Regions from separate parts of the Janthinobacterium algoris genome, predicted to be linked through region 1. Evidence: predicted binding sites of a transcription regulator. Region 1 holds the regulator's gene; the other holds the start of a gene.
The links. The regulator FNR, encoded in region 1, switches genes on or off when oxygen is low (the NO sensors DNR and NnrR bind a similar motif). The targets are predictions, from matches to a motif close to TTGATNNNNATCAA.
Positions count from the first base shown of each region.

Region 2: ACQ4W7_RS12435 (universal stress protein) is a predicted target of FNR. The motif match lies at 5,442-5,455, and genes of this name have one in related genera.

Region 1 covers NZ_JBNYXZ010000003.1:60,333-68,281, reverse strand. The annotation lists gene modB (molybdate ABC transporter permease subunit) at 1-96, shown strand, start outside; gene ACQ4W7_RS05250 (sulfate/molybdate ABC transporter ATP-binding protein) at 105-815, shown strand; gene ACQ4W7_RS05245 (TOBE domain-containing protein) at 856-1,623, shown strand; gene ACQ4W7_RS05240 (response regulator) at 1,625-4,699, opposite strand; gene fnr (fumarate/nitrate reduction transcriptional regulator Fnr) at 4,939-5,697, shown strand; gene ACQ4W7_RS05230 (FixH family protein) at 5,701-6,225, opposite strand; gene ccoG (cytochrome c oxidase accessory protein CcoG) at 6,280-7,662, opposite strand; gene ccoP (cytochrome-c oxidase, cbb3-type subunit III) at 7,667-7,949, opposite strand, start outside.
Region 2 covers NZ_JBNYXZ010000007.1:109,831-117,779, reverse strand. The annotation lists gene ACQ4W7_RS12470 (DEAD/DEAH box helicase) at 1-1,070, shown strand, start outside; gene otnI (2-oxo-tetronate isomerase) at 1,313-2,131, shown strand; gene ACQ4W7_RS12460 (hypothetical protein) at 2,220-3,026, shown strand; gene ACQ4W7_RS12455 (hypothetical protein) at 3,011-3,481, shown strand; gene ACQ4W7_RS12450 (VOC family protein) at 3,565-3,984, shown strand; gene ACQ4W7_RS12445 (TraR/DksA family transcriptional regulator) at 4,093-4,464, shown strand; gene phbB (acetoacetyl-CoA reductase) at 4,623-5,369, opposite strand; gene ACQ4W7_RS12435 (universal stress protein) at 5,539-6,405, shown strand; gene ACQ4W7_RS12430 (hypothetical protein) at 6,426-6,785, opposite strand; gene ACQ4W7_RS12425 (hypothetical protein) at 6,982-7,548, opposite strand; gene ACQ4W7_RS12420 (amino acid ABC transporter ATP-binding protein) at 7,651-7,949, opposite strand, start outside.

The DNA.
Region 1 (7,949 bases):
GTCGCCAACACCCTGGTGCTGATTACTTCTGCCGTTTGCATCGTGGTGCTGTTGTCGGCCGGCCGTCTGGCGCCCGGGCGCATTGCGCACAAATGACACTGATGATGACGCCTATGCAACTCGACCTCGACCTTCGCGCCACCTTGCGCTCCGGCAAACGCCGCTTCGAGCTGCAGGTGCAATGCACGTCCAGCAGCCAGCGCATCGCCATGTATGGCCCGTCCGGCGCCGGCAAGAGCATGACCCTGAAAGCCATTGCCGGACTGTTGACACCGGACGCCGGCCATATCCGCCTGAATGGCCGTACCCTGTTCGATTCCGCCGCCGGCATCAACCTGCCGCCGCAGCAGCGCAACGTGGCCTACCTGTTCCAGGACTACGCGCTGTTTCCGCACCTGACGGTGCGCCAGAACGTGGGCTTCGGCCTGGCGCGGGGCTGGTTCAACCCGCGTGCGCGCGAAAAATTGCAGAAAGTCGAGCATTGGCTAGCCGCGTTTCATTTGCAGGAACTGGCGCACCAGTTCCCCGACGAGTTGTCCGGTGGCCAGCGCCAAAGGGTGGCGCTGGCGAGGGCGCTCGTGGCCGAGCCGGCCGCGCTGCTGCTCGACGAGCCGTTTGCCGCCCTCGATCCGGCCCTGCGTGTCAAAATGCGTCTGGAATTGAGCCAGTGGCAGCAGCGCCTGGACGTGCCCATGATCCTGATCACGCATGATCCGGAAGATGCGCGCATCCTGGGCGAGCATGTGCTGTACTTGCGTGACGGACAAATTGACAGCATGGAAGAAAATAGGGCATTGGGTGAACGCATTGGATAAATCAGCGGCAGCAGAAATCGGCCTGCAAGGCTCGGTATGGATGACGGTGGGCGGCGAGCACCTGGGCGGCGTCGGCCGCGTGGAATTGCTGGGCGCCATCGCCGAATGCGGCTCCATCACGCAGGCGGCCAAACTCGTCAAGATGAGCTACAAGGCGGCCTGGGACGCCATTGACGCCATGAACAACCTGGCTGGCGAGCCGCTGGTCGAGCGCTTGACGGGCGGCAAGGGCGGCGGCGGCACGCGGCTCACCCCACGGGGGCGCCAGCTGGTCGACAATTTCCGTATCATCGAGCGCGAGCATGCCCGTTACCTGCGCCAGCTGGGCAGCCAGGCGGAAGGCATCGCCGACGATCTTTTACTCATACGGAGAATGGCCATGAAAACCACGGCACGCAATCAATTCCTGGGCAAAGTTGCTGAAATGAAACAGGGCGCCGTCAACGATGAAGTCACCCTGGCATTGCCAGGCGGCCAGCACATCGTGGCCATCGTCACGCAGGGCAGCAGCGAAAGCCTGGGCCTGGTGCCGGGCGCGGAAGCGTTTGCGCTGATCAAGGCGTCGTCGATCATCCTCGTGCTCGATGGCGAAGGAGCGCGCTTTTCCGCGCGCAACCAATTGGCCGGACTGGTGACGCGCGTGCAGACGGGCGCCGTCAACACGGAAGTGGTGCTGGACTTGCCGCGTGGCGGCACGATCGCTGCCATCATCACGAACCAGAGCAGCACCGACCTGGGCATTGAGATCGGCAGCAAGGTGACGGCTATATTTAAGGCTTCCAGCGTGATTCTGGGCGTACCGGCCTGATTTAATCTTGTAAGCGCGCCAGCCACTCCCGCGCGGCGGCCAGCGCCTGCTCGAGTTCCTGCGCCGTGTGCGCCAGCAGCGCCGGCACCTCGTCCAGGCGGCCCGCGTCGATGGCTTCCTCGGTGGCAAACGCGGCGCGGATCAGGCGCTTCGTGCCCAGCGTACCGACGGAACCGCGCACGCCGTGCAGGATGCGCGCCACGTCGCTGTGGCGGTCCTCCTGCAACGCTGTTTCGGCGTCGCGCGCGGGCGTCATGCCCTTGTTCAGCGCGTCTTCCACCATGCGCCGCAGCACGCCGCGCCCCTTTGCATCGCGCCCCATCACGCGCATCAGCGGCGCCATGGAAAACACTTCCTCATCGGCAACGGGCGCCGGCTCGGCCGTCTGCACTTGCGGGCGCTTGGGCAGGTGGCGCAGGATGACTTCCATCATCTCTTCCACCACCACGGGCTTGGCGATGAAATCGCTGATGCCGGCCGTCATACAGCGCTCGCGCTCGGACGCCAGCACGCCGGCAGTCATGGCGATCACGGGCAGGCTCAAACGCAGTTCCGTGCGGATGATGTGGGTGGCGCTGAAACCGTCCATGATGGGCATCTGCATGTCCATCAGCACGATGTCGTAGCGCAGCGCCTCCGTGCGCAGCCGTTCCACGGCTTGCAAGCCGTCGCCCACCACGTCCAAAGTGGCGCCCATGTGCTCGAGGATGCCGCGCGCCACGGCCTGGTTCAAATGATTGTCTTCCACCAGCAGGAAATGCGCGCCGGCCAGCTCCGTGCCCAGCGGCTGGTGCAAGATGCGCTGCTCGCCGCCGTCGTTCTTGGTGATCAGCGCCTGGTGCAGGGCATCGAACAGGCTCGATCCCGTGATCGGCTTCATCAGCACGACATCGGCCTCGGCGGCGCTGGAAATTTCCTCCAGGTGATTGCGCGCGAAGGCGTTGACCATGACCACGATGGGCTGGCGTTGGCCGATGGCCGCCTGGCGAATGGCCTTGGCCGTGGCCAGGCCGTCCATGACGGGCATGTGCCAGTCTGCCAGCACCACGTCGTAGGGTTGCTGCTGCGCCAGGCGTTCGCGGTACAGTTCGATGGCGGCAAAGCCGGAGTCCACTTCGTCGGCCAGCCAGCCCCACGCCTCGATCAGCTTGACGATCAGTTCGCGGGTGGTGCGGTTATCGTCGGCCACCAGCAGGCGCAGCTGGCCCAAGGCCGGCGTGCGCCGCGTTTCGGCCGGCTGCGCCAGCATGTCGAACGGCACGCTGAACCAGAAGCGGCTGCCCTTGCCTTCGCTGCTGGCGACGGCGATGTCGCCGCCCATCATGTGGATCAGCTGCTTGCTGATGGCCAGGCCCAGGCCCGTGCCGCCGAAGCGCCGCGTGATGCTCTGGTCGCCCTGTGAAAACGCGGAAAACAGCTGCTGTTGCTGCAGCTCCGTCATGCCGATGCCCGTGTCGCGCACTTCGAAGCGCAGCCAGGCGCGCCCGTTTTCGCTCTCGGCCAGACTGACGGCCACCACCACTTCGCCGCTCTCGGTGAACTTGATGGCATTGCCGGCCAGGTTGACGAGAATCTGCTGCAGGCGCTGGGCGTCGCCTACCAGGCGCCGCGGCACGTCGGGTTCGACGGCGATGGCCAGTTCCAGCTCCTTTTCGCCCGCATTCATGGTCATCGTCGTGGCCAGGGTATTCATGACTTCGTCGAGATCGAATTCGACGGGCGACAATTCCATGCGGCGCGCCTCGATCTTCGAATAATCGAGCACGTCGTTGAGGATGCCCAGCAGCGACTGGCCCGCCACGCGCACCATGGTCAGATACTTGCGCTGTTCCGTATCGAGCTTGGTATTGCCCAGCAAGTACACCATGCCCAGCACGGCATTCAGGGGCGTGCGGATTTCATGGCTCATGTTGGCCACGAAATCGCTCTTCGCGCGGTTGGCCGCCTCGGCCCGGTCACGCTCCTGTTCCAGCTCTGCCGCGCGCGATTCGAGCTCCTGCTGCAGGCGGTCGCGTTCGCTCATCAGGCCGTTGAACGCTTCCGTCAGTTCGCCGATCTCGTCGCGCTGCTGCACCGGCACGGGAGTGAAGCGGTTGCCGCTGGTGCGCAGGGCCAGCAGGGTGTCGCGCAGGCGTACCAGCGGCGACAGCAGGCGCACGGTGACCCAGCCCAGAACAAAAGCAGCCAGCAGCGAAGCGAGGATGCTCCACAGTACCAGCCGGTACAGTACGCCATCGAAGGGTTCGAAGGCATCCTCGACGGGCAGCGAGGCACCCAGCAGCCAGTTCACGGATTTCAGGCGCTTGAAGCTGTTGACGGCCGTGATGCCGCGGTTGTTGGTGCTGACCATGCTGCCTTCGCCATCTTCCTTCAGCAACTGCGTGGTCGTCAGGTTGGCGTTCGGCTGGCGCGGCTGCAGCAAACGGCTGGTGTCGGGATGCAGCACGTAGCGCGGCACGGCGCCGCGCGTGAGGATGAAGTAATAGCCGCTCTTGCTGATCTTTTCCGAGCGCAGGCGTCCCAGCAGGTTATCCTTGTACAGGCGCAGCACGCCAATCACCACGCCGGCCACCTGGCCATCGGCGGTGAGCACGGGCGCCACCATCTGCACGATGGGCATGCCGCTTGATTTGCCCAGCATCGGCTCGGTGATCATGGGCTGGCGCGTGCGCACGACGGTTTGGAAGTATTCGCGCTCGCCGACGTTGATGCCGGCGCGTCCCGCGACCCGCGGCATGTCGGCCACGATGGCGCCTTGCGCATCGAGCACCAGCACGTCGTCGAACAGCACCAGCATCGCGCGGCGCGCATAGTATTCGCGCAATTGGGCGGGCTGGGCGATCAATTCCGGCGGCTGCTGCCTGGCCGTCAGCGCGACGATCTGCAGCAGCATGCCCAGCTTGTCGTCGAGCTCGGCAGCGGTGCGGGTGATCAGGGCTGATTGCTGGCTCAGCAGCACTTTGGTGAAGTCGGCGCGCATGTGCTGCACCTGGATCATGGTGACCAGCGCGATCATGGCGATCGAGGTCAGGCTGGTGGCTAGCGCGACTTTTGCTTTAATGCCGAGAGGCTTCATGATTTCCTTTTCAGTACCGGGCGGCACAGGCGGCAGATAATGCTGTCAGGAATTTTCCTATCAATACCCGAGCTTGGCAAGCGGCGCGGCGCAAATTGCCCTCCCCGCATGGGCTTTTGACGATGTTGCCATATAATTAAAGTCAGAACGTCGTTTATTCAGCGCAATTGCGGTGAAATTGGCACACGGCAACCGTGTATGCAGTAAACTTGTTATTGCATTTTCTAAAAGGTATTAACATGACTGAAGCGCTACTCACTCCCACCTTGCCCATAGTGAACGTGGAAGCGTTGCGTGCGCGATGCTCGACCTGCAGCATGCATCAATTGTGCCTGCCGATGGGTCTCGATGTGGGCGATATGGACAGGCTGGACCAGATCATCGGCCGCCGCCGCAAGATCGTGCGCGGCGCCTCGCTGTTCCGCATCGGCGACTCGTTCCAGAACCTGTATGCGATCCGCCTGGGGCACTTCAAGACGTACCAGATCAATCCGGGTGGCGAAGAGCAGGTGACGGGTTTCCAGATGGCCGGCGAACTGCTGGGCATGGACGCCATCAGCGCCGACCGCCACCACTGTAATGCCGTGGCGCTGGAAGACAGCGAAGTCTGTGAAATACCGTTTTCCAGCCTGGAACAATTGCTGGGCAATATGCCGACCCTGTTGCGCCATTTCCACCGCATGATGAGCCAGGAAATCACGCGCGAGCAAAGCGTGATGCTGTTGCTGGGTAATATGCAGGCGACGCAGCGTTTTGCCGCCTTTATCGTCAACCTGGCCTCACGCTATGAAGCGCGCGGCTATTCGGCCAGCAAATTTCAGTTGCGCATGTCGCGCGAGGAAATTGGCAATTACCTGGGGCTGACCATCGAGAGCGTCAGCCGTCTGCTGTCGAAGTTCAAGAAGGAAGGCTGGCTGCGCGTCTCGAATCGAGAAATTGAAATCTTGCAGCCCGCCAAGTTGAAAGCCATTACGGCTGGTACCGACGTCTGCAAGTAAGCTTTACAGCTCTGCGTCAGCATGCAGCGCGATGCTGCGCTGCAGGGGCCAGGTCCAGATGCCGGACAGGCGCCACTCGCGTTTATCGTTTTCCACCAGCACTTGCCAGCGGCTGCGCTCAAGCATCGGCAGCGCTACCGAGAAGTTGCCGGCCGCATCGGGCTGCACCAGCAGCTTGATATCCTTTTCCGGCAAGGTCGCATGCGCCAGATGCAGCTGCAGCGGACCCTGGTAAGCCTTGCCGAAGCTGTGCACGGAACCACTGAGGCGCGCGTGCGCCACATCATAGGATAAGCTGGTATCCATTGCCAGGTTGCTGGCGATCGTGTCGCGCTTCAAATCCTGGTTGATTGCCTTGCCCTGCTTGTAATAGTCGCCCACCACCAGCGCATCGGGCTGCGTAAACGCGATATAGCCCATGAAGCTGCCGACGACCACGGACAGGCCTGGGCCGATCATCAGCAGCCAAGGCCAGCGATGCTTGTACCACGGTGCAACGGGTGCTTGCAGCTTGAGACTGTCGGACATGATATTTCTCCTGTTTGATCAGCCAGTCCCCATGCGGGGACTGGCCTTCCTACATTAGCGCGGCACGATGAATACCGCGCTTTCACGTACATGCAGCGATGGGTCGTCCAGCGAGTGCAATTCGATCGCAATCTTGTTCGAGCCCTTTTCGCCGACCCCGTGCGGCACGCGCAGGCGGATCGGCCAGCCCAGCGTTTCCGTCGGCTGCAACATCACTTCTTCGCGCGTCAGCAAGGTCAGGCCCGGCAAGCCGGAGACGCTGATTTTAAAATGCTGGCTTTGCTCCGAGGTGTTCATGATCTGCAGGCGGTAGACGTTTTCGATCATGCCGTCTTCCACTTCGCGTCCCATCGAACCGCGGTCGCGGATCACGTCCATTTTCAGGGGCGTGCGCAAGGCCAGCGAAGTACACACGGCGATGATGATCAAAGCCAGGATGGAAGTGTAGATCAGCACGCGCGGGCGCATGGCGCGCTGGCGTATCTGCTTCGAATTGAAGTTGTTTTCCATCGCATGGTCGGTACTGTAGCGTATCAAGCCCCGTGGCCGCTCGACTTTGTCCATCACGCTGTTGCAGGCATCGACGCAGGCGGCGCAACCGATGCATTCATACTGCAGGCCGTTACGGATATCGATGCCGGTCGGACACACCTGCACGCACAGGGTGCAGTCGATGCAATCGCCCAGCTTGTCGTTGTTGCCGGCCTTCTTGCTCATGGCGCCACGCGGTTCGCCGCGCTTGGTATCGTAGGTGATGATCAGCGTGTCCTGGTCGAACATGGCGCTCTGGAAGCGTGCGTAGGGGCACATGTATTTGCACACCTGCTCGCGCAGCCAGCCCGCGTTGCCGTAGGTTGCCAGGCTGTAGAACAAGACCCAGAACCATTCCCAGGGACCGAAATTCAAGGTGGTCACCGCCTGCGCCAGTTCCTTGATCGGCGTGAAGTAGCCGACAAAGGTAAAGCCCGTCCACAGGGCGATGGCGCCCCACACCAGGTGCTTGGCCGTCTTCTTGAAGGCCTTGCGCACGGAGGGACCCTGCTTGTCGAGGGCCATGCGCGCGCTGCGCGTGCCTTCGATGCGGCGTTCGACCCACAGGAAGATTTCCGTGTATACCGTTTGCGGGCAAGAGAACCCGCACCACACCCGCCCGGCAATGGCCGTGACGAGGAACAACAAATACGCACAGATGATCAGCAGGGCCGCCAGATAGATGAAATCCTGGGGCCACAGCACGACGCCGAAAATGTAGAACTTGCGCGTGGTCAAATCGAACAGCAGGGCTTGCCTGCCATTCCAGGTCAACCACGGCAAGCCGTAGAACGCCAGCTGGGTAAGCCATACGCATACCCATCGCCAGGTAGCGTAGCGTCCTTTGGCCTCGCGAGGGTAGATTTGCTCGCGGGCCGCATACATCTTGATGACTTGAGGTTCCATTACATCATTTCACGGGCGTCTGGGGATTCGACAGGCTCCAGACATAGGCCGACAGCACGTGTACCTTGGACTCGCCGAGGAAATCGCTGAAGGCCGGCATGGTGTTGCTGCGTCCCTTGCGTACGGTTTCCATGATGGTATCGGCACTGCCGCCATACAGCCAGATCTTGTCCGTCAGATTCGGCGAACCCAGCATCGGGTTGCCCTTCGCATCGGCGCCATGACAGGCCATGCAGGCGCCGAACTTGGCTTTGCCCAACACCGACTTGACGGGATCCGAGGTGGAA
Region 2 (7,949 bases), on a different contig from region 1:
GCACTTATGGCAAGTACACCAAGCTGAACTCCACCGTGATCTTCGGCGGCGTCGGCATCAACCCGCAAATCAAGCAGCTGAAGCACGGCGTCGACGTGCTCGTCGCCACACCGGGCCGTTTGCTGGACCACATGGGCCAGGGCACCGTTGATTTGTCGAAAGTGGAAATCCTGATCCTCGACGAAGCCGACCGCATGCTCGACATGGGTTTCATCCGCGACATCAAGAAAGTGCTGGCCGTGCTGCCGCCGAAACGCCAGAACCTGCTGTTCTCGGCCACGTTCTCGGAAGAGATCAAGGCCCTGGCCGACGGCTTGCTGAACAAGCCGGCCATGATCGAAGTGGCGCGCCGCAATTCGACCGTGGAAGTCATCCAGCAAAAAATCCATCCGGTCGACCGCGACAAGAAGCACCCGATGCTGTCTTACCTGATCAAGTCGAATAACTGGACGCAAGTACTGGTGTTTACACGCACCAAGCACGGCGCCAATAAACTGGTCGAGCAGCTGGGCGCGGACGGCATCGGCGCCCTGGCCATCCACGGCAACAAGAGCCAGTCGGCGCGCACGCGCGCGCTGTCCGAGTTCAAGGATGGCACGCTGCAAGTGCTGGTCGCCACCGACATCGCCGCGCGCGGTATCGATATCGACCAGTTGCCGCACGTCGTCAACTACGACTTGCCGAACATTCCGGAAGACTATGTGCACCGTATCGGCCGCACGGGCCGTGCCGGCGCCAAGGGCGAAGCCGTATCGCTGGTCTGCGTGGATGAGCACGAAATGTTGAAAGACATCGAAAAGCTGATCAAGCAAACTCTGCCGCGCGAAGTCATCGAAGGCTTCGAGCCAGACTTGAACGCCCGCGCCCAGCCTGTGCAATTGCGCAGCGGCACCGGCGGTCACCGCAACAACAGCCGCGCGCCAGCCGGCGCCGTGGTGCGCGTGAAAACCGGCGGCAGCGGCGCCAAGCCACGCAGCGCCGGTCCAGCGGGCGGCGGTGGCGGCGGCAACCGTTCGGGCAATGCGCCGCGTTCGGCAGCCAATCACCGTTCCGGCGGCCGCGGCCGTTAAAACGCGGCCTGAAAGCTACTGCGCGGGGCGCTTTGCGTTTGGGTTGCTCGCCGTACTCCTGTACGGCTGCGCTACTCGACGCAATATCACTCCCGCTCGCTACGCTTTCAGGCGACGTTTGTCTTTATAAAAAGACGACAAAAACCGTTCCAGAACTTGCTTCTGGAACGGTTTTTTTATGCACGCCACCAATGGCCGATTTGGGCTAGGATAGTATCCATCGTCCTCACTTGCGTGCTGCCATGCCGAACTTCGCTGCCAACCTCAGCATGATGTTTACCGAACTGCCCTTTCTGGACCGCTTTGCCGCCGCCAGGGAGGCGGGCTTCGATGCCGTCGAATTCCTGTTTCCCTATGCCGTCGAAGCGCGGCAAATCGCCATGCGGCTGGAACGCCACCATTTGCAGCTGGCCGTGTTCAACTTCCCGCCCGGCGACTGGGAACACGGCGAACGGGGCATCGCCTGCGATCCGCGCCGGAGCGAGGAATTTCGCAGCAACGTGCAACTGGCGCTCAACTACGCGCTGGCGCTCGGCGCGAAACAGCTGCACTGCATGGCCGGCATCGTGCCGCCCGGCATGAGCCTGGAGCGGGCGCGGCAAAGCTTGATCGGCAATCTGCAGTTTGCGGCAGACGCCTGCCGTCCGCATGGCATCAATGTGTTGATCGAGCCGATCAACCACTACGACATGCCCGCTTACTTTCTGCACCATAGCAGGCAGGCGGCCGACATCATCGCCGACTGCCAGCGCAGCAATATCTTCCTGCAATACGACATTTATCACATGCAACGCATGGAGGGCGAACTGAGCAACACCATCCGCGCCCTGCTGCCCCTGATCCGCCACATCCAGATCGCCGACACGCCGGGCCGCCACGAACCGGGCACGGGCGAGATCAATTACCGCCACATATTCAGACTGCTGGAGCAAGTCGGCTATGCAGGCTGGGTCGGCTGCGAGTACCGTCCCGTCAGCGACACCGTGGCGGGACTGGGCTGGCGCGAGCAATTGACAGCCGCAGCGGGCGCAGCGGGCACAGCGGCCACTATCGGCGCCTGATCGCAGCGCGCTTGCGCCCGCACAAGGCGGGCGGCGCAGGCCGGCACCACAATACCTTTCCATACAGCATTTCCTGTCGAGAGGTAACGTGTCCGCCCTGCCTACCCGCCATCGCCGCGCCCTTTGCCTGAACCTGTGCCTGACGATGGTGCTGTGCGGCTGCACCACCGCGCGCACCGACCTGGCGCAAGTGCGCGCCCTGGCCGCCGGCACCGATGCCCTGAGTGCCTTCAGCGAGCTGTCGCAGCGCCACGTGGACAGCTACCAGCGCGCCCGTCCCTATCTGTCGCCCGCCGAAGACGCGCGCGAACGCCTGCTCGATGCGCAGCGCCACGCCGCGCAAGCGGATGTCGCGCGCCTGGCGCAGGCCGTGCGCCTGTACCTGCAGGCGCTGGGCCGGCTGGCACAAGCCGATGCGTATGAGGTGCAGCCCGAACTGGCCAGCGCTGGCGCTGCCATCCGCGCCTGGCCAGGCAGCGGCATCGACGACCGCCACGTCAGCGCCTATACCCTGTTGCTGCAACAACTCGCGCGCCTGGGCGGTGCGGCCAACCAGCAGGCGCACCTGGCCCAGGTGCTGCACGATGGCGACGCGCCGCTGCAAGCCTTGCTGGCCGCGCTCGACAGCTTGCTGCTGCTGTACGACAAGAGCGGCGATAACGAGCGCGACATGGTGCTCGGCTTGCTCGACGTGGAAATCGCCTATGCCGACACGCCGCAGCAGCGCCTGCTGGCCGTGCTGGCGAAAAACATGCAACAAAGCAAAACCGAGGAATACCGCCTGCTTGGTCTGCGCCATACATTGACGCGCCGGCAACTGGCGGCACTGGGGCGCGAACACACCCACCTCGCTGCCACCCTCACCACCACGGAGGCAAGATGGACGGATCAGTAGGCAGGAGCAGCAGCGAACGCCGCGAAGCGGCGCTCAGCAGCGCCATGCGCGTCGAACAACTGGCTGACAGCTTGTCGCAGGCGGCCGTCACCCTGCATGGCGCCGTCATGCGCGCTATCCGCAAGCGCGCCAGCCAGGGAGCAAACGGCATCAGCCACAGCCAGGCACAGGCCGTCTTCGCCCTGGAAGTGGCCTTGCGCCAGCAAGCCAACCAGCTGTATGCCGATGCGGCCGGGCACACGGTGGACGGCCTGGAAACGGCGCAGCGCCAGCTCAGCGGCCTGCTTGACACGGTGCGCCTGCGCATTGCCCGCAACGACGACGTGCGGCACTGGATCAGCCTGGCAACGAGCTTGTTGCACCTGGGCAGCGCCGTCCTGGCAGGCAATCCCGAGCGCATCCTCGGCACCCTGGGCAAGGTGCGTGAGCGGCTGCAAGAGATGGCGCCGGACTGATTGAAATTGGCTAGCGAGCGCCTATACTGGGACAGCCCCGCATGGCAATCGTGCCGGCGGAGCGATGGCCAGAGGAGACCAACATGCGTATCGAACCGTATTTGCAATTCGATGGAAACTGCGCGCAAGCGCTGGAATACTACCGCCAGCACCTGCATGGCACAGACCTGTGCCTGATGCCGTATCGCGGCTCACCAGGCCAGGAGCAAGTCAAGGAAGACTGGTACGACAAGATCATGCATGGCTCCGTGCAGCTGGGGGCCACCATGCTGATGGGCTCGGACGGCGGCTGCACCGAGGATGGCGCCAAGGGCATGAGTGGCTGCTCGGTCTGCCTAACCCTCGACACGCCGGAGGAAGCGGAACGGGCTTTCGACGCACTCGCGCGTGACGGCAACATCCAGATGCCATTGGAGGAAACGTTCTGGGCCAAACGCTTCGGCATGCTGAAAGACCAGTTCGGCGTGGCCTGGATGGTCAACTGCTTGAAAGAACCAGCATAGAACAGCCCTTGCCTGCCTGCGCCGCATCAAACGCGGCGCGGGCATTAGCGCAAGCAGAGCGGCCAATCCTGGACTACCATGTAGGAGAGACTCCTATCGGGGACAGCCATGAATGGATTGCCGCAAGACCAGTTGCAGCGCCTGCAGGGCGTGCTGGAGCAACGCAAGCTGGCGTTGCTGGAACAGCTCGAGAACGAAGCTGCCGAGGCGGATGCGCGCGCCTCGCTGCTCAATGAAATAGAAGCCTCGCCTGCCGACAACGCCAGCGTGCGCACCTTGAACGCCCTCGTCAGCGAAGCGGCCGAGCACAACCTGGCGCAGCTGGCCATCATCAAGCACGCGCTGGCCAAATCTGCCAATGGCAGCTATGGCCTGTGCGACAACTGCGGCGAAGCCATCGGCCTGTCTCGCCTGAATGCGCGCCCCGAGGCGCGCCTGTGCATCGATTGCCAGACGCGGCTGGAAAAAAACCAGCGCTGACCTGGTGCTGCGGCAAGGGGGCAAGGCATCGCTGCCCCGCCCCCTGCTTTCCATCCGCGCTGCCATGCTGCTGTTCGTCTTCCCGTCAGCCTCTGTGTGCCGGCTGGGTGGACGGGTCTCCTCTACTGCCATTGCCCTACTGCAAGCTCTACGCTTGCTTAACTCATGTGCTGCCCGCCATTGATGGCGATATTCGCGCCCGTGACGAACGCCGCTTCGTCGGACGCCAGGTAGGCCACCAGGGCCGCCACCTCGTCCGGCTCGCCCAGGCGGCCCAGGGGAATCTGCGGCAGGATCTTCGTTTCCAGGATATTGGCCGGCACGGCTGTCACCATCTGCGTGCGCAGGTAACCGGGCGAGACGGTGTTGACGGTGATGCCGTGGCGCGCCACTTCCAGTGCCAGCGCCTTGCTGAAGCCATGCACGCCCGCCTTGGCGGCCGCGTAGTTGCACTGGCCAAACGCGCCCTTCTGGCCATTCACGGACGAGATGTTGATGATGCGGCCCCAGCGGTTGGCCAGCATCGGTTCGAGCACCTGCTTGCTCATGTTGAACAGGCTGTCGAGATTGGTGCGCATGACCTCGGCCCAGTGCGGCAATTCCATCTTGCGCATGCTCTGGTCGCGCGTGATACCGGCGTTATTGACCAACACATCGATGCGGCCGAACTGCCCAAGCACGCGTGCCACGGCTACGCTGCAGGCGTCGAAATCGCCCACGTCGATGGCCAGCGGATGAAAATAATACTGCTGCGCCTGCTGCTCGTCGAGCCAGCTTTCCACGCGCGCGTTGCCAGGCGTGTGCGCCGCCACGACGGCAAAGCCCGCCGCATGCAGGCGCCGGCACAAGGCCGTGCCCAGGCCACCCATGCCGCCCGTGACCAGCGCTACCTTTTGTTCCTTCATTGCTATCTCTCCCCCGCTTGTTATGGTTGTTCTGCGTGGGATCAAGTGTAGGAGCAGTTTTTATCGCCAGCTTTGCGCCAGATCAAGTGCTCAGCCTGATGCAGTCGTGCGCGGCCGACACCCCGGACTGTGCCAAAATGGCCGCTAGTGCACAGCGAGAGGCCAGGCCATGACGTATAAAACCGTATTGCTCCACATTGACGACAGCGCCGGGCGCGCCGCCCGCATCGAAGCGGCCGCCAGCATCGCCCAGGCTTGCGGTGGCCACCTGACGGGCGTGTCCCTGACGGGCGTGTCACGCCTGCTGTACCAGAACCAGCCCGACCTCGATGCCGACCCCAACCTGAGTCTGCACCTCAATTTCCTGAGAGAGCGGGCGACGCGCGCACTCGACGGTTTCGAGGCGCAGGTGCGCGCGGCCGGCGTCGCCTCGTTCGAACAGCGCGTGCTCGACGACGAGGCGGCGGGCGGCATCAGCTTGCTGGCCCGCTATGCGGACCTGGTGGTGATCAGTCAATACAATGCCAAGGATAAATCGCCGTCCGTGATGCGCGACTTTCCCGCCTATGTGCTGCTGCATTCGGGACGTCCCGTGCTGATCGTGCCGTATGCGCCGCCACTGCCCCTGCTGGCGCCGCCGGCGGCCGCGCGCAATGTGCTCATTTCCTGGAATGCCAGCAAGGAAGCGAGCCGCGCCGTGACCGCCGCCCTGCCCCTGCTGCAGCGCGCCGCGCAAGTCCACGTGGCCATCTTCGATGCCCAGGTGCATGCCACCGAACACGGCGAACAGCCGGGCGCCGAGCTGACGCACTACCTGGCGCGCCATGGCGTGGAAGCGCGGCTGCATTTGCTCGACGGTGGTGGCGTACGGCGCGGCGATATCGGCGAAGCGCTGTTGTCGCAGGCGGCGGACCTGTCGGCGGACTTTCTGGTGATGGGAGCGTATGGTCATTCGCGCCTGCGCGAAACCATCCTGGGCGGCGTCACGCGCACCATTTTGCAGCGCATGACGATCCCCGTGCTGATGGCGCACTAGAGCCTGTTGAAAGCAGCGGGCTAAGCCCCTTGCCAGGGCTGGCTGCGGATCTTGGCCACCTGGCGCTGCGCCAGCCACTGCCACAGCTGTAGCGCGTCGCCCTGCGGCAGGGCCGACATGTGGCGCGGACTGGCCAGCGCGATTTCGCAATCGCGGTCCGACCATTCTTCAAAAGTGACTTCGCCTCCGCTAGCGACCTCGACCTGATACATCAAGCCATCGTCGTAGCCAAAGCGCAACAGGACAGCGGCCGGGCTGCCGTCCGGCGTGATGGCGCCGCCGCGATAGACTTCGGCCAGCGCATCAGCCAGCTGTGCCGGCGAGGGCGCGCAGATGTCGCGCCCGTCGGCCCGTGTCAGAATGAACCATGCCTGTGTCATGACGCGCCCTCCTATTCATACTCGTTAGCATGCGAGGCAAGTACTACAGGCAGTCACCTTGGTCCAGTATCACTTCGGGCGCACGGAAACTATCCCTGTCGGCATTGTTTACCAATAATTACGAATACTGACAAGTATCATACCTAAATTCCGTGCGGCGCGGCATATATGCATATGGCACGGCGGGTGCGCCGATTCACGCCACCAGCACGGGAATGCTGAGCGGATCGAAGTCGTGCCAGTCGCCATTGGCAATCGTGCCTTCCGCTTCCTCGATATGCTCGGCGCCGAGCCGGTGCAGCGCCTCGAGCGCCCGTTCGCGCTCGTCGAGGCCGCCCAGCGCGACGGCGATCAGCATGCCCGGATGCCGGGGCTGGCGGCGGTTTTCGCCGTTGTTCTCACCATGCTTTTCGGCTTCACCCGCCTCCTTCATCTTGTTGAAACTGTAGAGCGAGCCCACGTGGGCGCCCACCAGCGCCCCCACTACCGGACCCAGCGACCCTGTCGCCAGGGTGGCGGCGGCGCCGATGCCGGCGCCTACCACAGCGCCCACGGCCACGCCTTCCACCACGCCTTCCGGCGTCTCTTTGGCGCCGGGCGACATGTCGCGGTCGCCACCGAGCGCATGCAAATCATGCTGGCCCGGCTGGTTGACAAAGAAGGCGCTGATGCGGCTGTCGGGAAAGCCCGCCTGGTTCAGGGCGGCGCGCGCGGCGTCGATCTGTTCCTGCAACTGAAAATGACCTGCGATGATGCGTGACATGATACTGCCCTCCTGGTCGGCTGCGGGCGCACCATGCGCCACCAGGATAGCGTGCGCCGGACAGCGCCAGCATACCGTTCGCTTACGCACATAGCCGCTCACTCATGCGGATACACCGAACGGACTGCGTATATCGGACAGAAATTGTTGTGCGCGCGCATGTTGCGGCCGCGCAAAGAAATCCTCGGGCGCAGCCCGCTCCAGCACTTCTCCGTGGTCCATGAACCAGACGCGGTCCGCCACTTCGCGCGCGAAACCCATCTCGTGCGTGACGCACACCATCGTCATGCCGCCCTGCGCCAGATCGCGCATCACTTGCAGCACTTCGCCCACCATTTCCGGGTCCAAGGCGCTGGTGGGTTCATCAAACAGCATCAGCGGCGGCTGCATGGCCAGCGCGC